One region of the Dermacoccus sp. NHGro5 genome, then DNA from elsewhere that is predicted to be linked to it. Evidence: riboswitches for the same ligand, from Rfam matches in the RefSeq annotation. Region 1 holds a riboswitch; each other region holds the start of a gene.

Region 1 (7,534 bases):
GACGATCTCGCCCTCTGCGCCCTCGTCGTTCGTCGGGTTCGTGCCCTGTGCCGTGGTCATGGGGACGACGTTACGGCAGACGGCTCACGTGCGCTCGCGGACGAGGCGGCCCAGGGTCTGCGCGTTGGCGACGGCGGCGCCGTCGATGTCGTTGTTGAAGTACGCCCAGACGGTGCGTCTCTCGGTGAGCCGGCCGTCGATGCCGATTGCCCATGCAAGAAGGGCGTCGTCCGAGTAGCTGCCGCCATAGAGCTTGGCGCCCTTCGGGCCGTGGAAGCGGATGCAGACGTTCGAGGAGGTGACGCGGACGTCGGCGGTGTGCGTCTTCGGGGTGGGCCCGTCCATGACGACGTAGGCCGCGTCGTGGAGTTTGAGCAGCGCGAAGACCTCGTCGTCGAGCCAACTGTCGTGGCGGAATCAGACGGCGATGTCGAAGCGGCTCGGCATCGCAGTGAGGAAGGCGTCGAGCAGCGCATCGTCGCGTTGCAGAGCCGGGGGGAGTTGGACGAGGAACAGCCCGAGGCGGTCGCCGAGCGCGTCGAGGGCGGGGGTGATGTGCGGTAGCCATTCGTCGAGGGCGGTGAGGTGGCCGACGTGGGTGAGGCCCTTGGGGGCCTTGACGGTCATGCGGAAGCCGTCGGGCAGGCGGCGGTGCCAGCTCTCGAAGCTCGTGAGTGCCGGCCAGCGGTAGTAGCCGGCGTTGAGTTCGACGGTGTCGAAGAGGTTCGCCGCGTAGTACTCGAGGCGCACGCGGTCGGCGACGCCTGCGGGGTAGACGGTGCCTTTCCAGGAGGCGTACGTCCACCCTGACGTGCCGAGGCGCAGTTGCGCTCGGTGGCCGTGCTCATGGCGTCAGCATGCCACCGGAGCGCGGCGTGATGTTCGGCCGGGACGTGAATGTGGACGAGATCCGCCGAGGTGGACGTGAATCGCGAATGTGGGCGAAATTCGCCGGTGTGGACGAAATTCGCGACGCTCAGTGATGCGTCGGCCAGAGACACGCGAGGAGGGCCAGGCAGAACCTGACCCTCCAAGCGAACAGCTCCATGCGCAACATGGACGCCCCCGAGTCTGCTGCTCCCACGCCGGAAAGCGGACGAAGGGGAATTACTTCATGACGACGACGGGCGCCTGGCTCTTGCCCTTCTGGGCTTCCTTGGCCTCTTCTTCGGCGCGCTTGACGAGGGCCTGCGGCGGGTGGCCGGCGGACTTGGTGAAGTAGTCGGCGGCGCGGCGTTCGGCGTACATCTTGGCGGCGGCGAGTGCGCCGGTGGAGATGGCGGCGTAGATCGCGGCTTCGATGATGCTGGCGTTCGGGTCCTTCGCGCTGCGCGGGCTCTTGCCGGTCGTCATCTTCCACGTCTTGGTGGCGGTGGTCGTCGCGATCTTGCTCGCGACGATGCCGGCGCCCATGCTCAGCACCTTCCACACGAGGTTGCCCATGGTGTTTCCCCTTACGTGTCGTCGGCCGTCGTGAGGCGTCGTCGAGCCTCGGGCCGTTGATGTCTTGGGTCCATCCTCGCGCGTGCATGTGTCGCTGCGCCAGTCGGCATGGTCATCAGCCCGGTCTGACGGGGGTGGGCGTCGTGGCGGCCGGCTCGTGCACGAGGGATCCGGCGTCGGCGTGAGGTGCGCACGAGCCGTCAGCGGGGATGCCGGAGTGCGAAGCGGGCCGAAGCGTGTCGTCCGTCGGTGGTCGGTGCTAATCTCACGCTCGAACGACAGGGGAGCGCAGTGTGCGCTGAGATCGTGCCGCACCCGGCACCAAACCCTCGAACCTGACCCGGTTAGCACCGGCGGAGGAAGTCGAGTTCTCACTCGTCGCGCGTACGTGCGGGCGACGACGTCCCTCACTGGCCGTGAGGAGGAACGTTCACATGATGTCTCGTAGTGGCCGCGCCGTGCTGGCGCTCGCGTGCGTGGGTGCGCTGGCGGCGTGCAGCGTCGACAACAACTCGTCGGGGTCGAAGTCGAGTTCGGCGGGCGGCTCGGGTGCGTCGGGTTCGGGCGCGTGGAAGACGGTCACGTTGGTGACGCACGAGTCGTGGGCGCCCGACAAGAACGTCATGGCCGAGTTCACGAAGCAGACGGGCTACACCGTCAAGGTCGTGAAGTCCGGTGACGCCGGTGAGCTCGCGAACAAGCTCGTGCTGAGCAAGAACAACCCGCTCGGTGACGTCGTGTTCGGCATCGACAACACGTTCGCCTCGCGTGTCACGACGAACGACGTCCTCGAGCCGTACAGCCCGAAGGGCGCGCCTGCGTCGGCGTCGAAGTACGAGCTGCCGGACGGCCAGGGCAAGGGGCAGCTGTCGCCGATCGACACCGCGTCGGTGTGCGTCAACGTCGACGACGCGTGGTTCACGAAGAACCACAAGACGAAGCCCGCGTCGTTCGACGACCTCGTCAAGCCCGAGTACAAGAACCTCATGGTCGCGCCGGGCGCGTCGTCGAGCTCGCCGGGCATGGCGTTCTTCCTCGCGACCGTCGGCCACTACGGCCAGGACGGCTGGGAGGCGTACTGGAAGAAGCTCATGGCGAACGGGCTCAAGCTGACGTCGGGCTGGAGCGACGCGTACGAGGTCGACTTCACCGGCAGCGGCAAGGGCAAGCGTCCGATCGTCGTCAGCTACGACAGCTCGCCGGCGTTCACCGTCGACAAGGCGGGCACGTCGACGACGTCGGCGCTGCTCGACACGTGCTTCCGATCGACCGAGTACGCCGGTGTGCTCAAGGGGGCGAAGAACCCCGACGGCGCGAAGGCGCTCATCGACTTCATGAACGGTGCGAGCTTCCAGAAGTCGCTGCCCGACTCGATGTACGTCTTCCCCGTCGACTCGAACGTCGAACTGCCCAAGGCGTGGGCGGCGAACGCGAAGCAGCCGACGAAGCCGATCGAGGTGTCGCCCGCCGACATCGACAAGAACCGTTCCGAATGGCTGACGAAGTGGAAGGACGTCACGTCCAAGTGACGCCCGAGCGATGAACGGCACCCGTGATGGTCTGCGTCGCGGCGCACGAGCCCGGGGCGCTCGCGCGCCGTTCGTCATGGCCGCGCTTGCCGTCGTCCCGCTCGTGTTCCTCGCGATCTTCTTCGCGTGGCCCGTCGCAGCGATGGCGGTGCGTGGGCTCGCGCCGGGTCGGCACGTCGATCTGGGCGGATTCACGGACGTCCTGACGCGCCCGCGCATCCTGCGCGTGCTGTGGTTCACCGTGTGGATGGCGGCGCTCGCGACGGCGTGCTCGGTGCTGCTCGGTGTGCCCGTCGCGCACGCCCTGTACCGGCTGCGCGTGCCGGGGGCGGGGGTGTGGCGCGCGCTCGTCGTCCTGCCGTTCGTCATGCCGACGGTCGTCGTCGGCGTCGCGTTCCGGTCGCTGTTCGCCGACGGTGGCCCGCTTGCCTGGTTGGGCTGGGACGGCTCGTGGCAGCCGGTGCTGCTCGCGATGGTGTTCTTCAACGTGTCCGTCGTCGTGCGCACCGTCGGGCCGATGTGGGCGTCGCTCGACCCGCGCACGGCGGAGTCGGCGGCGGCACTCGGGGCATCACCGCGGCAGGTCTTCCGGACGGTGACGTGGCCGCAGCTGCGCCCCGCCGTCGTCAGCGCCGCGAGCGTCGTGTTTCTGTTCTGCTCGACGGCGTTCGGCATCGTCCTCATGCTCGGTGGCCTGCGCTACTCGACACTCGAGACGGAGATCTACTCCCTCACCGTCGAATTCCTCGACCTGCGAGCCGCGGCGGTGCTGTCGGTGACGCAGTTCGTCCTCGTCGCGGCGCTGCTCGTCGTCAGCGAACGCTCGCGCATCGGGCGTCATGACGAGCGGGTGCGGCGTGGCGTGACGCAGCAGACGGCGCTGCGACGTCCTGGTCGCGGTGACGTGGCTGCCCTGACGCTCACCGCCGCTGTCGGGGCGCTCATCCTGGCGCCGCTGGTGACGCTGCTCGTGCGCTCGCTGCGTTCCGATGGCGGCTGGACGGTGCAGCACTATCGCGGATTGGGTGACCTCGGGGTCGTCGGTGCGCTCTCGCAGAGCTGGCGCATCGCGATCGACGCTGCGTTGCTCGCGCTCGTGCTGGGGGTGTGCGTCTGCGTCGTCGTGTCGTGGCGCGCGGCGAGCCCGAAGGGGCGGAGTGTCGTCCGGCTGCTCGACGCGGCGTTCATGCTGCCGCTCGGCGTCTCGGCCGTGACCGTCGGTTTCGGTTTCCTCATCACGCTCGACCGGCCGCCTCTCGACCTGCGTTCGTCGTCAGCGCTCATTCCGATCGCGCAGGCAATGGTCGCGCTGCCGCTCGTCGTGCGCACGCTGACGCCCGTGCTGCGCTCGCTGGACCCCCGTCCGCGCGAGGCGGCCGCCGCGCTCGGGGCCTCGCCGGTCCGGGCATGGATGACGGCGGATCTGCCGGTGCTGTGGCGACCCTTCGTCGCGGCAGCCGGGTTCGCGCTCGCGGTTTCGCTCGGCGAGTTCGGCGCGACGGCCTTTCTCGCGCAACCTGATTCGCCGACGTTGCCCGTCGTCATCTACCAGCTGATCGGGCGCCCCGGTGACGCCAACTTCGGTGGCGCGATGGCAGCGTCCGTCGTGCTCGCAGCCGTGACTGGCCTCGTCATGGTGGCCGTCGACAAGATCGGCGGCGTCGCCGCAGGGAGGATGGGCTGATGGTGGGACGACCCAGGCGAGGCGACGCCGGTCCGGCGTGGGCTGGTGGGACGCCGGTCGGTGAAGAGCGGGCCAACGGGATGCCGTCTGGTGGCGAGAGGTCCGACGGGTTGCGAGCCGGTGGGACGCGGTCCGAGGGGATGACGTCTGGTGGCGAGCGGGCCGATGGTGAGCGGGCCGCGGAGGCGGCGCGCGGGCTCGTCGTCAGCGGCGCCCGCGTGACGTTCGCCGGCCAGGAGTCACCGGCGCTCGACGACGTCGATGTCACCGTCGACGCCGGGCGCGTGCTCGCCGTCCTCGGCCCGAGCGGCTGCGGCAAGTCGACGCTGCTGCGCGCCGTCGCAGGCTTGCAGCGTCTCGACGCGGGGCGCGTCAGCTTCGACGGCGACGACGTGACGCGTGTGCCGACGCACAAGCGCGACTTCGCGCTGATGTTCCAGGACGGCCAACTGTTCGGGCACCTCGACGTCGCCGCGAATGTCGCCTACGGGCTGGCGCGACGTGGTGTGGGGCGCGCCGAGCAGGCCGCACGCGTCGGGCAACTGCTCGACCTCGTCGGGCTGCCTGGCTACGAGAAGCGTTCTCCCGCAACGCTTTCCGGCGGTCAACAGCAGCGTGTGGCGCTCGCGCGGGCCCTCGCGGTGCGACCGCGGTTGTTGCTCCTCGACGAGCCGCTCTCGGCCCTCGACAGAGGCCTGCGCGAGCGGTTGTCGACCGATCTGCGGGCCATCCTCACCGCCGAGAACGCGACCGCACTGTTCGTCACGCACGATCACGGCGAGGCGCTCACCGTCGCCGACGACATCGCCGTCATGCGCGACGGACGCATCGTCCAGCACGGTGCCGCGCCTGAGGTGTGGGCCGCGCCGTCCGACGAAGACACCGCCGATTTCCTCGGCTTCACGACGACCCTGGACCCCGACGAGGCGGCAGCGGTGGGCCTCGCGCCGGGGCGTTGGAAGTTGCGTCAGAGTGCGCTACGGGTGGTTGCGACAGGAACGGCGTCCGGCTCCTCTTCGGGAGACGAGGCGGCAACGAATGATGCCGGGGCGGCGCGTAGTTCCGCGTGGGGCGAAGCGGCCGAAGCGCGTGACGCCCGGGCCCCCCGCGCGCTGGCGGCGAGCGTCGTGCACAGCGCGGTGGCGGACGAGGTGACGCGCGTGAGCGTCCGGCTCGATGCGCTGCCCACGCTGGAGCTGGCTGCCGTGGCCTACCCCGGCGATGTCGAACCGGCCGCGCTCGAGCCCGGCGCCCGCGTCGGCGTCGCGCTCGACGCCTCCCAGGGCGTGCAGTTCACCCACTGACGATTCCCGGGCAACATCGCGCGTCAGAGCTTGCGGACCGTCAGGCTCTGCGCGATGCGTCCGACGGGGCCGTGGATGTCGTGCAGTGACGTCATCGTGACGCCGAGCCCGCTCTCGCCCATCGCGACGGTGGTGTCGAATCCCGTTGCGGTGGGGTCGGGTTGGCGGAAGAGGTGCACCGTCAAATCGACGTTGGGGTACATCCACTCGCGCGGATCGACGCGGACGGCGATGCCGTTGGCGCCGTCGATGACGGAGAGGAAGTGCGTCGTCGGGGTGACCTCTTCACCCATGACGATCGGCAGGTGCGTGCGCAGCCAGACGCGGTGTCGGCCCGGCACGTAGGGTTCGGCCTCGTAACCGTCGAGGGAGTGGATGAAGCCGCCCGGCCACATGCTCGACATGCTGTAGGGGGTGCATTCTTCGAGGGGCGGCATGGCAGGCACGTCGGCGCCCGCCACCGGTGAGGAATCCTGCTTCGACAGACGCCACGCGCGCCCGACGATGATGGTTCGTCCGTCGACGCTGAACGTCGCTTCGACGAGTTCGATCGTGCGGCCGGGGCGGATCGTGCGCACCGACACGAGCGTCGGACGCAGCGGGATGAAGCCGAGGACGTCGAAGGTGATCTTCGCAAGCTGCATGTCGTCGCGCGGCTCGTGCTGTTCGATGCAGTGCACCATGAGCCCTGCCGACGCGGCGAGGTGCTGCTCGCCCTCGTTCCAGGCGCCCTGCACGTGGATCGTCGGATCGAACAGGCGCGCGCCCTCGGGGGCTCCTTCGGGGGTCTCGAGGCGGGGGATGAAGTAGGCGTCGACGTCCTCGCGCGGCGTGAACGCAGGAAGCTCAGGTGCATCAGCTGGCATGCCCTCACCCTACCCATCTGGTGTGACCTGGATCGCTTCGGTGGCGGCGCCGCGTACCCATCTGCGATTCCTGTCCACACTTGCGATTCTTGTCCACATTCAATGGCTCGAGCGGGTCAGACGCGCGTGGAGCCTGGCCCAGGCAGCTGCGGCAGGGGGAGGGTCTCGAGCCACTCGGCGATGAGGGCGCCCACGGGTTCGATGCCGGCTGCGGCAGCCACCTCGTCCGCGAGCCGAGCGAACTGCTGCGTCGTCACCGTCTTGCCGATGTTCTCGGCCACCCATCGCTGCAGCAGCGTGAAGAACGCGGCGTCACCCATCGTCAGGCGCAGGGCGTGCAGCGTCAGCGCTCCGCGCTTGTAGACGCGGTCGTCGAACATGTCCTTCGGGCCCGGATCGTGCAGGCGCAGATCCTGCGGCAGCCGCGACAGGCGCAGCCACGCCTCGCGCGCCCGCTGGTCGGCGCTCCCGAGATGGATCTCCTCGCTCCACAGCCACTCGCTGTAGCAGGCGAAGCCCTCGTGGAGCCAGATGTCCTCCCACGACGCCGCCGTCACGGCGTTGCCGAACCACTGGTGCGCGAGTTCGTGCGCGATGAGGCGCTGTGCGTCCCAGCCGCGGTTCGCGAAGTTCGAGCCGAACGTCGACAACGTCTGCGACTCGAGGGGGATCTCGAGCGGGTCGTCGGTGATGACGGCCGTGTACGAG
Region 2 (7,534 bases), on a different contig from region 1:
GTTCCGCAAGTAGTTGCATTTTCAACTACATGAATGCATGGACCAAGGGAGGCCCTCATGCAGTTCGGCATCTTCACCGTCGGTGACGTCACGACGAACCCGACGACAGGGCGCACCGTCAGCGAGCACGAGCGCATCGCGAACACCGTCGAGATGGCGAAGCTCGCCGACGAGGTGGGCCTCGACGTCTTCGCCACCGGCCAGCACCACAACCCGCCGTTCGTCGCACCGGCCAACCCGGCCGTGCTGATGGCGAACCTCGCGGTGGTGACGAAGAACATCATCCTGTCGACGTCGACGACGCTCATCACGACGACGGACCCGGTGCGCATCGCCGAGGACTACGCCTACGCGCAGCATCTCGCCGGCGGCCGCGTCGACCTCATGCTGGGGCGTGGCAACACCGGCCCGGTCTACCCGTGGTTCGGCAAGGACATCCGCGACGGCATCCCGCTCGCCATCGAGAACTACGCGCTGCTGCGCCGCCTGTGGAACGAAGAGAACGTGACGTGGGAGGGCAAGTTCCGCACACCGCTGCAGGGTTTCACCTCGACGCCGCGCCCGCTCGACGACATCGCGCCGTTCGTCTGGCACGGCTCGATCCGCAGCCCCGAGATCGCGGAGCAGGCCGCCTACTACGGTGACGGTTTCTTCCACAACCACATCTTCTGGCCGCCGCAGCACGCTGCGCAGATGGTGCAGTTCTACCGGGAACGCTTCGAGCACTACGGTCACGGCCGGGCGCAGGACGCGATCGTCGGCCTCGGTGGGCAGGTGTTCATGGCCGAGTCGAAGGCGAAGGCGATGGAGACGTTCCGCCCCTACTTCGATCACGCGCCGGTCTACGGCGGGGCGGGTTCGTTGGAGGACTACACGCGTCAGACGCCGCTGACGGTCGGCACGCCGGACGAGGTCGTCGAGGCCACGCTCGGCTTCCGCGACTACGTCGGTGACTACCAGCGTCAGCTGTTCCTCATCGACCACGCCGGGCTGCCGCACGCCGAGGTCATGCACCAGATCGAGCTGCTCGGCACGAAGGTCGTGCCGCAGCTGCGCGCCGAGATGGACATCCGACGCGCCGCCGGCGTGCCTGATGCCCCGACGCATGCCAGCCTGCTGGCTGCGCGCGCTGCCCAGGCGACCGACACGCCCTCGGCTGACGCCGGTCAGATGGGCGGCGTCGAGACAGGTGTGCCGCGTGCTCCGAAGACCGACGACGTGACGGGAACGCGCGCCGAAGACCGTTGAGCATCAGCCCGGTTCGTCGACAACTCGGCTGACCGGGCCGGGCGGGCGACGCCGGCGGCGGCGTTACGCCCAAACTCAGAGCAACGAGACGAAGGAGAACACGATGATGAACTGGACGGCACGCCTCGCCGTGATCAGCGGCGGGTTGAGTGAGGAATCGTCGACGCATCGTCTCGCCCAGCTGCTGAGCGACGCGGTTGTCGAGAGTGCGCGGGAGCAGGGCAGCGAGGTCGTCGTCGAGCGGATCGACCTGCGGGCGCTGGCGCACGACATCACGACGGCGTCGTTGACGGGGTTCGCTCCCCCGGCGCTCGCGGACGCCTACGAGGTGCTGGGCGCGGCCGACGCCGTGGTCGCGGTGACGCCGACGTACAAGGCGAGCTTCACGGGCTTGTTCAAGTCGTTCTGGGATGCGACTGCGGGCGGCGTGCTGAGCGGCGTGCCCGTCATCGTCGGCGCGACGGGCGGTTCCGCCCGACACTCACTGGTGACGGACACCGCCTTGCGACCGCTGTTCGCGTACATGAAGGCGCTCGTCATGCCGACGGCGGTCTACGCCGCGCCCGACGACTGGGCCGGGCGAGGCCTGGAAGCGCGGGCGAGCGAGGCCGCCGGTGAGTTGACGCAGCAGCTAGAGCGCGTGCTCGGCGGAGCAGACGTGGTGGTGAACGGCGGTTCTGGCGCGCGCGTGTCCAAGGATGGGGAAGCGCCGAGAACATCGTCGAAATCGGTTCGTACGCTTGCCGAGACGCGCAATCGGGCGCGCGATCCGTTCGTCGCGGTGCCGACGATGGAAGAGATGTTGCGCCGCTGAGCACGACTCGTGACCGGAGGGGTCCGTCAGGTTCGTCACGAACCTGACGGACCCCTTCGTCACGTTCGTCTGCCGGGATGTGCCATAGTCGGAAGCGTCCTTCGTGGGAGTCCTGAGAACAGGGCTGAGAGGGAGCTGATACTGCTCCGACCGCTACCCGACCTGACCCGGATCATGCCGGCGCAGGCAGCCAAGGAGACCTCATGGTCGCTCATCCTCCGTTCGGTGCCGACGTTCGTCGACGCCTGCTGCGTGGGGTCTTGCCGTGCCTTCGTCCGATCCGAAGGAGGCACCATCATGACGACGTTCAACGCCCGCGACCTCGCGGCCACCACCGACCGAGCAGCCACGTCGCCGGCGTCGGCCGCGGTTCAGAGGCGCGCAACCACCCCCGCTGACGGATCGGACGCTCGCCGCAAGCAGTACCGAGACGCGGACGGCCTGCGCGTGCCCTACACCGAGGTCATCCTCGACAACTCCCCCGGCACCGGCGCGGCCAACGCTCCCGTCGAGCTGTACGACACCTCCGGCCCGGGCAGTGACCCCGAGGTCGGGCTGCCGCCGTTGCGCGCCGAGTGGATCGCCGAGCGCGACGACGTCGAGACGTACGCCGGCCGAGAGCGCACCCTGCTCGACGACGGCCGCTCGGCCGTCCGACGCGGTGAGGCGAGCCACGAGTGGCGCGGCGAACGTCGCGCACCGCTGCGCTCGAAGGACGGCGCCGTCGTCACCCAGATGCACTACGCCCGTAAGGGATTGATCACCCCCGAGATGCGATTCGTCGCCGCCCGCGAGAACTGCGCCCTCGAACTCGTGCGCGACGAGGTCGCCGCCGGACGCGCGATCATCCCCGCCAACGTCAACCACCCGGAGAGCGAGCCGATGATCATCGGGCGTCGCTTCCTCGTCAAGGTCAACGCGAACATCGGAAACTCGGCCGTGACGTCGTCGATCGCCGAGGAGGTCGACAAGCTGACGTGGGCGACGACGTGGGGCGCCGACACCGTCATGGACCTGTCGACCGGTGACGACATCCACACAACGCGCGAGTGGATCCTCCGCAACTCCCCCGTCCCGATCGGCACCGTGCCGATCTACCAGGCCCTCGAGAAGGTCAACGGTGAGGCCGACAAGCTGACGTGGGAGATCTTCCGCGACACCGTCATCGAGCAGTGCGAGCAGGGCGTCGACTACATGACGATCCACGCCGGCGTGCTGCTGCGCTACGTGCCGATGACGGCCGAGCGCATCACGGGCATCGTCAGCCGCGGCGGCTCGATCATGGCCGGCTGGTGTCTCGCGCACCACGAGGAGAACTTCCTCTACACCCACTTCGACGAGCTGTGCGAGATCTTCGCCCGCTACGACGTCGCCTTCTCCCTCGGTGACGGCCTGCGCCCTGGCTGTACCGCCGACGCCAACGACGAGGCGCAGCTTTCCGAGCTGCGCACCCTCGCCGAGCTGACGAAGCGGGCATGGCAGTTCGACGTCCAGGTCATGGTCGAGGGCCCCGGGCACGTGCCGCTCGACCTCGTCGAGGAGAACGTGCGCCTGCAGCAGGAGTGGTGTGACGGCGCGCCGTTCTACACGCTCGGCCCGCTCGTCACCGACGTCGCACCCGGCTACGACCACATCACTTCCGCCATCGGCGCGACGACGATCGCGATGGGTGGCACCGCGATGCTGTGCTACGTCACGCCGAAGGAGCACCTCGGCCTGCCGAACCGTGATGACGTCAAGACCGGCGTCATCACGTACAAGCTCGCGGCGCACGCCGCGGACGTCGCGAAGCGCCACCCCGGCGCGCGAGCGTGGGACGACGCGTTGAGCAAGGCGCGCTTCGAGTTCCGTTGGAACGACCAGTTCAACCTGTCGCTCGACCCCGACACCGCGCGCGAGTTCCACGACGAATCGCTGCCCGCCGAGGCGGCGAAGACAGCACACTTCTGCTCGATGTGCGGGCCGAAGTTCTGCTCGATGCGCATCAGCCAGGACGTGCGCGACCGCTTCGGCGACGCCGGCGCCCAGCAGCGCGTCGTCAGCGAGAGCGAGGCGCGCGAGGGCATGCAGCAGATGTCGAAGACGTTCGTCGAGCTCGGGCGCAGCGTCTACGTCGACCCCGACACCGCCCACGCCCTGGCAACCCCCACGCCCCAGGACTGACGGGTTCGCAACGGTGAGGGGTGGAGCAACTCGACTCCGCCCCTCACCGACTCTTGTCTCCGTCCGTGCCCGCCCCATCTGCGATCTACGTCCACATTCGCGAACGGCGTACCCATCTGCGATTTTCGGTCACATTCGCCTGTGCCACGGCCTGCCGGGCCGGCTCGAGCATCAGCGCGTCGCGCGAGCTTGCTCCGCCAGACGCGGCAGGTCGTCGAGGCTGACGGCGGCGAGGTCGGGGACGACGACGAGGCCGTCGAGCTGCGGAATCTCGACGAGATGCGGCACGGCGAGCGTGGGGACGCCGGCCGCGACGGCCGAGCGCACGCCCGTCGCCGAATCCTCGATCGCGACGCACTGATCCGGGCGCAGGCCCAGCTCTGCCGCGGCCCGCACGTACGCCTCCGGGTCCGGTTTGCCCGCGCTCACCATGTCACCGGTGACGACGACCTCGAACGTCCCGGCCGGCAGCGCGTCGACGAGCACCCGCGCGAACGACTCGTACGACATCGTGACGAGCGCGCACGGCATCCCCGCCTCGTGGGCGGCGAGCAGCAGCTCCTGCGCGCCGGGGCGCCACGGCACGTGCTGCTTCAGCTTCTCGATGACCTGCTCGAGCAGGATGTCGACGATCTCGTCCGGCGTCAACGGAATACCCGTCTGATCCTTGATCATCCGACCCGTGACGGGCAGCGCGTTGCCGACGAGCTGGAACGCCTGCTCCTCGCTCCACGACGCCCCGTACGACTCGATCAGGCCGCGCTCGGCCTCCATCCAGTACGGCTCGGTGTCGATGACGGTGCCATCCATGTCCCACAGGATCGCGCGGGGGGCATGCGAACCATGCGCCGCGCGCGAGGACGCCGATGAGTCGAGCGCGTCGAGGCGGGCGTCGAGATGGTTCAGGTGCGGCGTCGGGTTCACGCGTCAGTCCTCCGGGTCGTATCCGAGGTTGGGGGCCAGGTGGCGCTCGGCCTCGGCCATCGTCCATCCCTTGCGCTCAGCGTAGTCGGCGACCTGATCGCGCCCGATCCGCCCGACGACGAAGTACTGCGCCTGCGGATGCGCGAAGTACCACCCGCTCACGGACGCGCCGGGCCACATCGCGCGCGACTCGGTCAGTTCGACCCCGATCGACGCGGTCACGTCGAGCAGGTCGAACAGCGTGTCCTTCTCGGTGTGCTCGGGGCACGCCGGGTAGCCGGGCGCGGGACGGATGCCCTGGTAGCGCTCCCTGATGAGTTCGTCGTTCGACAGCTTCTCCCCTGCCTCGTAACCCCAGAACTCGCGACGCACACGCTCGTGCAGCCGCTCGGCGAACGCCTCCGCGAGGCGGTCGGCGAGGGCCTCGAGCAGGATCGCCGAGTAGTCGTCGAGGTCGTCCTTGAACGCGCGGATCCGCTCCGGCAGCTCCGTCCCAGCCGTCACGGCGAACGCACCGACCCAGTCGTCGGCCGCACCCGTAGGGGCGACGAAGTCGGCGAGCGAGCGGTTCGGCACGCCGTCACGGTGCGTGCCCTGCTGACGCAGGTGGTGCAGGCGCGCCACCTCGGCCGAACGCGACGCGTCGCCGAACAGCACGGTGTCGTCACCGTCGGCCTGCGCCGGCCAGAACCCGATGACACCCGCCGGGTGCAACCAGCCCTCGTCACTGATGCGGTCGAGCATCGTCTGCGCGTCGTCGTACAGCTTGCGCGCCGCCTCGCCCTGCGCGGGGTTGCTCAGGATGTCGGGGAAGCGCCCCTTCATCTCCCAGGCGGCGAAGAACGGCTGCCAGTCGATGTACTCACGCAGCTCGCTCACCGGGTAGTCGGTGAACACCCTCGTCACGGGGGCGCCGTCGACGGCAAGGGCCGGAGCGTCGGGAACGCCTGCAGCCCAGTCCATCTCGGTGACGTTGGCCCGCGCCTCGTCGAGCGTCAGCAACGGACGCTCGTCGCGCTTGGCCGCGTGTCGGGCGCGCAACGCGTCGTAGTCGGCGACGACGTCGGCGAGCAACGCCTCGCGTCGCTCCCCCGTCGACAACAGCGCAGCGACGACCGGAACCGAGCGCGAGGCGTCCTTCACCCACACGACGGGCTCGTCGTAGCGCCCGTCGATCTTGACGGCCGTGTGCGCACGCGACGTCGTCGCGCCGCCGATGAGCAGCGGCTGAGTGAAGCCCTGACGCTGCATCTCAGAGGCCAGGTGCACCATCTCGTCGAGCGACGGCGTGATGAGGCCCGACAGCCCGATGATGTCGGCGTCGTGCTCGCGCGCAGCGTCGAGGATCTTCTGCGGAGCGACCATGACGCCGAGGTCGATCACCTCGTAGTTGTTGCACTGCAGCACGACGCCGACGATGTTCTTGCCGATGTCGTGCACGTCGCCCTTGACGGTGGCGAGCACGACGGTGCCGTTCGTCTGCTTGCTCGTGACGCCGCTCGCTTCCTTCTCCGCCTCGATGAACGGGATGAGGTAGGCGACGGCCTTCTTCATGACGCGCGCCGACTTCACGACCTGCGGCAGGAACATCTTGCCGGCGCCGAACAGGTCACCGACGACGCCCATGCCGTCCATGAGCGGGCCCTCGATCACCTCGAGCGGACGCTTGCCCTCGGCCTCCAGCTCGGCGCGCATCTGCTCGGTGTCGGCTTCGACGTGGTCGTCGATGCCCTTGACGAGCGCATGCGTGATGCGTTCGCGCACCGGCAGTTCGCGCCACTGTTCCGTCTTCGCTTCCGCCTGCTCACCGCTCGAGTTGTACTGTTCGGCGGCCTCGAGCAGCCGCTCGGTCGCGTCGGCGCGCCGGTTGAGGACGACGTCCTCGATCAGCTCGCGCAGTTCGGGGTCGATCTCGTCGTAGACGACGAGCGCGCCGGCGTTGACGATGCCCATGTCCATCCCCGCGGCGACCGCGTGGTAGAGGAAGACGGCGTGGATCGCCTCGCGCACCGGGTTGTTGCCGCGGAAGCTGAACGACACGTTCGACACGCCGCCGCTGACGAGGGCGCCGGGCAGGTTCGCCTTGATCCATCGCGTGCCCTCGATGAAGTCGACGCCGTAGTTGGCGTGCTCCTCGATGCCCGTGCCGATCGCGAAGATGTTCGGGTCGAAGATGATGTCCTCGGCCGGGAAGTCGACGTCGGGGCCGGTGAGGATGTCGTAGGCCCGCTTCGTGATCGTCTTGCGCCGCTCGAGGGTGTCGGCCTGGCCGTCCTCGTCGAACGCCATGACGACGATCGCCGCGCCGTAGCGCTTGCACAGCCGGGCGTGCTCGATGAACGGTTCGACGCCCTCCTTCATCGAGATCGAGTTGACGATCGACTT
Region 3 (7,534 bases), on a different contig from region 1:
CACCTCGCCGCGCGAGGCGTGGACGAGGAACTCCTTGGGAATGCCGAACGTGTCGAGCGGCGTGCGCACACCGGCTTCACGCAGGCGTCGCGCGACGGCGCTGCCGACGCCCGCCTCGACGAGGTTGTCCTCGATGACGACGACCCGGCCCGCGGCGCGGGCGAGGTCGACGAGTTCGTCGGCCACCGGGTAGGTCCAGCGCGGGTCGATGACCTGGACGCGACGGCCCCGATCGGTGAGCAGATCGGCGACGCCGAGTGCCGTCGAGACCATCGACCCGACACCGACGACCAGCACGTCCACGCCGTCGCCGCCGTCGGGTTCACGCATGACGTCGAGGCGACCGAGACGTCTCTCGGCGACGAGCGGGTCGGCGACGTCGCCCTTGGGGAAGCGGATGACGCTCGGCGCGTCGTCGATGTCGACGGCCTCGCGCAGCAGTTCGCGCACCTGTGCGCCGTCGCGCGGGGCGGCGAGGTGCAGGCCGGGCACGATCGAGCAGATCGACATGTCCCACATGCCGTTGTGCGAGGCGCCGTCGGAGCCGGTGACGCCGGCACGGTCGAGCACGAACGTCACGCCCTGACGGTGCAGTGCGGTGTCCATGAGCAGCTGGTCGAACGCGCGGTTGAGGAACGTCGCGTAGACGGCGACGACGGGGTGCAGGCCGCCGTACGACAACCCGGACGCCATCGTGACGGCGTGCTGCTCGGCGATGCCGACGTCGAACACGCGCTCGGGGTACTTCTTCGCGAACCCGTCGAGCCCGACGGGGATGAGCATGGCAGCCGTGATGGCGACGATGTCGTCGCGCTCGGCGCCGAGGGCGACCATCTCGTCGCTGAACTCGTCGGTCCAGATGCGGCCACTCACCTCGAACGGCAGGCCCGTCTCGGGGTTGAACTTGCCGATGCCGTGCCACTGGTCGGCCTCGTCGGAGAACGCGGGCTCGTAGCCGCGGCCCTTCTGCGTGATGACGTGCACGAGGGTCGGCCGGCCGTAGTCGCGAGCGCGGCGCAGCGCGGCCTCGACCGCCGCCTCGTCATGTCCGTCGATCGGGCCGAGGTACTTGATGCCGAGGCTCTCGAAGACGCCCGTGTCGGGGTAGACGATGTCCTTGAGACCACGCTTCACGCCGTGCAGCGCCTCGTACATCTTCGTCCCGACCTTCGGCGTCGCCTGCAGGCGGTTCTTGCCCCAGTCGAGCACCTGGTCGTAGGTGTGCATCGTGCGCATCGTCGCGAGGTGGTGCGCCATCCCGCCGATCGTCGGGGCATAGGAGCGCTCGTTGTCGTTGAGGACGATGACGAGCGGCAGGTCGGCGTCGGCGGAGATGTTGTTGAGCGCCTCCCACGCCATGCCGCCGGTCAGGGCGCCGTCACCGATGACGGCGACGGTGTGACGGTCGCTCTCACCCTTGAGGCGGCGCGCCTTGGCGATGCCCTCGGCCCAGCTCAGCGACGTCGAGGCGTGCGAGTTCTCGACGACGTCGTGCTCGGACTCCTCGCGGCTCGGGTAACCCGACAATCCGCCGGATTTCTTGAGCTTGCTGAAGTCGTGACGCCCCGTCAGCAGCTTGTGGACGTAACTCTGGTGGCCGGTGTCGAAGACGAACGTGTCCTTCGGCGAGTCGAAGACGCGGTGCATCGCGATGCTCAACTCGACGACACCCAGGTTGGGGCCCAGGTGCCCGCCCGTCTTGGAGACGGATTCTACGAGGAACTGACGGATCTCGGCGGCGAGCGCGTCGAGCTCCTCGGCGGGGATTCGCTTGAGATCGTCCGGACCCGAGATGGTTTCCAGCAGCGTCACGTCTCACTCAGCCTTTCGAAAGTGCAGTCTCCTGAGTCTAGGTCGTCGACCGCGCAGCCGCCATGCGGGCGGGGGCACCCTCCCGTCGCACCCCCGTCGGAGCCGGTAGCGCCGTCGGAGTTCAAAGGCCGGGACTCTGCCCGCCCACGCACCCGCCCCGAACGCCGGCGCATCACAGCCGAGGGACGAACGTCTTGCCGCGCATCGCCTCGTGCACGAGACGGACGGCGCGCGCCGTGGCACGCAACCGCAGCCCCTCCGCGGACAGGTGCTCCATCACCTGCGGCACCGCGCGCGGTGGCAGCTCGTCGGCGAGGTCGACGCGGATGCGGCGATATGACTCGCGCATCGCGCCGAGTTGAGCGTCGACATGCCACGTCGCCACCCAAGCGAGCGCCACCGGGTGACGGCGCCATGCGTCGTAGGCGCGAAAATCCGAGGGGCACTGATCGAGCAGCCACTGCGTCGCCGCCTCCTGCCACCCCGGCGCACCCGGCGGCGGCACACCTCTCGGCCAGCCCGGAGGGCCGGTGTTCACCTCGTCCGACATGACCCCAGCGTACCCCATTGTTCGAACACGTGTTCTATTTGATGACCGCCCCACGAGACCCGCAGACCGGCGCGAGACACGCCCCCGAAGCCGGGTGCTCTGTGGCATGCTGAGCCCGTCACACGGGAGCCCGAGGCGCGGGCTGAGAGGGCATCGCCATGCCGACCGTCCAACCTGATGCGGTTCATGCCGCCGTAGGGAGTGTTCGATCGTGTCTACCCTGACGCCTGCCCCTTCCCCTGCCCACGACGATGCGCCGCGCCTGGCGCCGGCCGCCGCCACCCCAGAACGGCGCGAGGCCCGCCGCAGCGCCCTCGTCGGAAACTTCGTCGACCAGTTCGACATCTTCCTGCCCGTCATTGCGCTGGGTGGGGTGCTGTCGACGCGTTCGACGATTCCCGACGGCCTCGTCTTCGCCGCGACACTCCTGGGCCGCCCCCTCGGGGCGTTCATCCTCGGCACCCTGGCCGATCGTCGCGGACGAGCCCGCGTGTCACGCGGCGCACTGCTCGGCCTGAGCGTGTGCACCGGCCTCATGGTGACGCTCCCCCTGCACACCTCGACGTGGGCCGTGGCCGCTCTCCTGGCGTTGCGCTTCGCCGCCGGATTCTTCCTCGGCGGGCAGTACTCCGCGGCCATCCCCCGCGCCCTCGCGCTCACAGAGCCGCAACGACGCGGCCACCTGAGCGGCCTCGTCATGGCGATGTCACCCCTCGCGAACGCCACCATCGCCGCCGCCACGATGATGCTGACGGCCTCACTCGGCGGCGCGTACACCACGTGGGGGTGGCGCCTGCTGTTCGTCGTCGGCGCACTGCTGCCGTTGATCCTGGCCCTCACCTCGAGGTCAGCGCACGCCGGGCCGGCAGGTCACAGCCCCTCTTCCCACGAATCCGACAAGCGCGATCCCGCCGCGCACGACGCGACCGACGACGAGGAAGAGCGCGTGACGGGCCGTGTCGTGGCCGCATTGTTCACCCTCATGACGGGACTGTGGTTGTTCACGATGATGGGGGTCTCGGTGCTGACGAGTTCGCTGCGCCCGCACTTCTCCCCCCATGACGTCGGGCTCGTCATGCTCGTCGCGACGGCCGTCAGTGCGCCGACGATGGCCGCGGCGGGTGCCGTCTCGACGCGTGTGGGCCGTTCACGCTTCTTCATGGCGTTCGGAGCACTGGCCTGCATCGCCGCCCCCGCCGCCTATCTCGCGGCGATGCATGCGGCGTCATCGGGCAGCATCGTCGCCACGACGATCGCCGCCGCGGCCGTCCAGATCGTCACCGTCTCCGCCTACGGCCCGGTCGGCGCCTACCTCGCCGAACACTTCCCCGAGTCGCGACGTTCGCGCGGTTACGGCAGCGTCTATTCGGCGTCGATCGTGCTGCCCGGCCTGTACCCGTTCTGGCTGCCCACCGTGACGCAGTGGCTCGGCCGTTCGGCCGCCGTCCCGCTCGTGCTGTGCGTCGCGGGCCTCCTCGTCACTCTTGCCCCCGCGTGGATACGCGGAAGTAACGTTGGTGGTTACGAAAAAGTAAGTTGAGTGGGTGAAATCAGCTCGAACCGGTGGCGACGCCGTGATGATCTTGTTAACGTCGTGACTCGGTTCACATCGACTATCGAAGGATGAGCATGTTCACCACACGCCGTACCGCCAAGATCGCCCTCGTCGCCACCGCCGTGGCCGGCACCGTCACGATGGCTGCGCCCGGCGCGCAGGCCGCGACGAGCGACACGACGAAGGACACCATCTGGAACCTCGGCTACGACACGTCGGCGACGACGACGATCAAGAAGTCCGGGCAGTCCTCGACGACGACCGGCTTCACCTTCTCCACCCTCCACGTCGAGAAGGGCGACCTGAGCTCCGACATCATGCTCAAGGACTTCAAGATGCCGGTGAAGCTCGGCAAGCTGCAGATCGCCATCGCGACGATCTCGCAGGAACCCGTCGGCAAGGCCGTCGGAACGATCGACCCGAACACGCACAAGATCGTGCAGACCCAGAAGGTCAACCTCCACATCAAGGATGTCTCGGCCACGGGTAAGGGCCTCATCAACCTCGTCGGCAAGAACTGCCGCACGAGCAGCCCCATCACGCTGACCGTGACGGGCAAGCAGGGTGGCTTGTTCGACCCGATCAACCTCTCGGGCACGTTCACCATCCCGAACTTCGCCAACTGTGGCCTGTCGACGAGCCTGGTCAACAGCCAGGTGGCCGGCCCCGGCAACACGATCAACATGACGCTGACGCCGCACGGCTGATCGCGACCAGCCTCACACGCATCATCTCGGCCGCCGGTACCCCACGGGTGCTGGCGGCCGACGCGTGTCGACTGACGGCAACCGCCACCCGCCCCGATAGCCGCTCGACCATTACGCGTCTGCAAGACGAATGTACGGCGCATTCCTCGTGCAGACGCGTAATCGTCGAGCAACTGATGGCCTGCGCGGTTCACCCAGCGGTTGCAACCTCCGTCACCGTCGTCACCCGACGAAGTTGTAGTGCCACCACTCGGGGTTGGACCGCGCCGATCCATGTAGTCGGGGCGGTCGAATCCCCAGCGCTTGGAGTTGGCCGTCAGCCACACGTCGTAAGAACGCCCGAAGTACAGAGGCGAGTTGATCGCGTTCGTGCGGGCGATGCCGAAGTCGATCGCGTTGCCCAACCCGTGGTTCGAGGTGCCAGGGACGGCCGCGCGGGGGTAGCCGAGAGTGCGGTAGAGCAGCTGCTGACGGTTCAGGGTGCGGTAGGCCTCGGTGATCGTCAGCGCCACACCGAAACGAGCCTTGAAAGCCGCGGCCAGTCCGAGATATCCGACGGCCGCCGCGCGCGAGAGATACCGCGGCTCGTGCGGCAGGTTGCTGACGTTGACGCTCCAGCTCGGCAGTCGTGTGACGGCCGACATCGGTAGACGGCCGTTCACCGCGCGCGCCGTCGTCGCGACGAGGACTGCGGACGTCACCCACCGCCCCTTGAACGCACCCTCGGCGATGCGGAACCACAGGCCGCTCGCGTCGTAAGAGCCTGTCAGCGTCGTGGTGCTCGCCAGCGTCCCGACGATCCGGGCGCGCGGTTCCAGCGTGGGCTGATCGCGCACGTTGACACGGTAGGAAAGCGTCGCGGTCGTCCGTCGCACGAGGACCGACGTTGCCCCCGCACGGGCCACCTGCCTCGACGCAGGAACCGCTGCGAAAGCCTGCGGCGCCCCGTCGATCACGAGGGCCGTCGTCGCCGCAGCGAGGCCGGCGTGTCGAATCGCGCCACGTCGCGTCAGTGTCTCCATCGCAGAATTCCCCCGTCACTCGTCGGCGCGCTGCCCGCCCCGCCATCAGCCTCTTGAGTGTGACACACATCACCGCGGCGCGGGAGATCGTGCGTCACGCCCGTGAACAGGGGCGCTGCGGCAGCACCGGTGCGGCCACCGCCTCGAGACACAGCCCCACCCGGGGGCACCCACGCGTCGTGCCGTCCGCGCGAGAATGGGCCCATGACTTCTTTCGACGCCTGGCTCGAAGCCGCTTCCATCGATGACTCCGTGCGCGAACTGCGCCCCGATTACCGTGCCGTTCTCGTCGTCGCGCGGGGCCTGCACGGCGGTGCGTCGAACGAGGAGAGCGAGACGCTGCTGTTCGCCGCCGAGGAGCACGTACGCGGCATGCTCGAGCACACCCCTCCCGAGGAACTGCCGCACATCGCGGCCTGGCGCGACGCCTACCGCGCGTTCGGCGCGAAACCGCAGCGCACACGCAACTCGGCGGAGGCGCTGCTGCGCCGAGCCGACGCCCTCCCCCGCGTCAACGCGCTGACGGATGCCTACAACGCGGTGTCCGTGCGTCACCAGACGCCCCTCGGCGGTGAGGATCTCGACGCCTACGACGGTCCGCTGCGCCTCACGCGCGCCACCGGCGACGAGGAGTTTTCGACGATGTCCTCGGGCGCCGAGACGATCGAGCACCCCGACGCCGGCGAAGTCGTCTGGCGGGACGACGCCGGCGTCACCTGCCGCCGTTGGAACTGGCGTCAGTGCTATCGCACGCGTCTGACGGACGACACGACGAACGCCATCTTCATCTGCGACATCCTCGACGTCGAGCCCGGCGACGGCGAGCAGCGCGCCACCGAGGTGCGCGACGCCCTGTGCGAGGCGCTCGAGGCCGTCAGCCCCGGAGTGACGCTGACGAGCCGCATCCTCTGATCCATCGGCGGCGCCGATGTTGCCCGGGTTTCGCGACATCGGCGCCCCGTTTCCCGGGCAACATCGGGGCGGGCGACGTCACGTCGCGCGCCTGCCGACTCACTAGAACTGCCGAATAACGCCCAAGAGTCGCCTCTCACCTCTACCGTGATTCACATCACGACGACATGAGGTGACGCATGCCGAACATGGCCGACCCGATCTGGACGCACGCGACGAGCGCACCCGAGCGCCCCGCGCTTCGCAGCCCGAGCACGACCTGGAACTACGCCACGCTGAGGGACAAGGTGGCCGCGTTCGCGGGGCATCTGCGTGACCGCGGCATCAGCCAGGGCGACCGAGTCCTGCTCATCGCCCCCTCCGTTCCGGAGTTCGCCGTCGCCTACTACGCCGCGCAGGCCGTCGGGGCGATTGCGGTGACTCTCAACACGATGTCCACTCCCGCAGAGATCGAATACGTGGCGACGGACTCGGGCGCTCGGCACATCGTCGCGTGGCACGCGAGCGCCGCGGCTGGCGAACGCGTCGCGAGCAAGCTGACGATGGACCTCGTCATCCTCGATGCCGGCGCCGACGCCGCCACGCGGGCCCCGCTCGACGAACCCGTCGAGCGCGCTGACGACGACACCGCCATCCTGCTGTACACCTCCGGCACGACCGGCCGCCCCAAGGGGGTGCAGCTGACGGTGGCGAACCTGTTCGCTGTGGCGAGCGCGTTCATCACGCAGCTGAACTTCGCATCGACGGAGAAGTTCGGCACCGCGCTCCCCCTGTTCCACGTCTTCGGTCAGTGCGTGTGCATGAACACCGTCATGCTGGCCGGCGGGTCGTTCTCGGTGCTCTCTCCCTTCGAACCGCGCGCGATGTTGGCGATGATCCGCGACCACGAGATCAACGTCGTCGCGGGTGTGCCGACGATGTGGAACTACCTCGTCCACGTCGAGGGCGACTTCGGGCCGAAGGACTGCCCCGACCT

The links. A riboswitch is a leader RNA that binds a small molecule or an ion and turns the genes downstream of it on or off. The one in region 1 is predicted to bind thiamine pyrophosphate.
Region 2: it holds a riboswitch for thiamine pyrophosphate, as region 1 does, so the genes downstream of both, thiC (phosphomethylpyrimidine synthase ThiC) here and J4Z35_RS08105 (thiamine ABC transporter substrate-binding protein) in region 1, are expected to answer to the same signal.
Region 3: it holds a riboswitch for thiamine pyrophosphate, as region 1 does, so the genes downstream of both, J4Z35_RS09445 (MFS transporter) here and J4Z35_RS08105 (thiamine ABC transporter substrate-binding protein) in region 1, are expected to answer to the same signal.

Annotation. Positions count from the first base shown of each region.
Region 1 covers NZ_JAGEKQ010000016.1:12,501-20,034, reverse strand. The annotation lists gene J4Z35_RS08120 (circularly permuted type 2 ATP-grasp protein) at 1-60, opposite strand, end outside; partial or broken gene J4Z35_RS08115 (DUF72 domain-containing protein) at 85-825, opposite strand; gene J4Z35_RS08110 (DUF4235 domain-containing protein) at 1,108-1,443, opposite strand; TPP riboswitch at 1,714-1,822, shown strand; gene J4Z35_RS08105 (thiamine ABC transporter substrate-binding protein) at 1,878-2,972, shown strand; gene J4Z35_RS08100 (iron ABC transporter permease) at 2,983-4,656, shown strand; gene J4Z35_RS08095 (ABC transporter ATP-binding protein) at 4,797-5,960, shown strand; gene J4Z35_RS08090 (thioesterase family protein) at 5,984-6,826, opposite strand; gene J4Z35_RS08085 (M1 family metallopeptidase) at 6,943-7,534, opposite strand, start outside.
Region 2 covers NZ_JAGEKQ010000004.1:50,827-58,360, forward strand. The annotation lists gene J4Z35_RS01270 (CE1758 family FMN-dependent luciferase-like monooxygenase) at 58-1,248, shown strand; gene J4Z35_RS01275 (CE1759 family FMN reductase) at 1,352-2,062, shown strand; TPP riboswitch at 2,156-2,270, shown strand; gene thiC (phosphomethylpyrimidine synthase ThiC) at 2,360-4,225, shown strand; gene J4Z35_RS01285 (HAD family phosphatase) at 4,397-5,149, opposite strand; gene metH (methionine synthase) at 5,153-7,534, opposite strand, start outside.
Region 3 covers NZ_JAGEKQ010000019.1:20,545-28,078, forward strand. The annotation lists gene dxs (1-deoxy-D-xylulose-5-phosphate synthase) at 1-1,812, opposite strand, end outside; gene J4Z35_RS09440 (hypothetical protein) at 1,985-2,362, opposite strand; TPP riboswitch at 2,475-2,580, shown strand; gene J4Z35_RS09445 (MFS transporter) at 2,574-3,902, shown strand; gene J4Z35_RS14535 (hypothetical protein) at 3,992-4,624, shown strand; gene J4Z35_RS09455 (phenylalanine--tRNA ligase beta subunit-related protein) at 5,851-6,558, shown strand; gene J4Z35_RS09460 (AMP-binding protein) at 6,738-7,534, shown strand, end outside.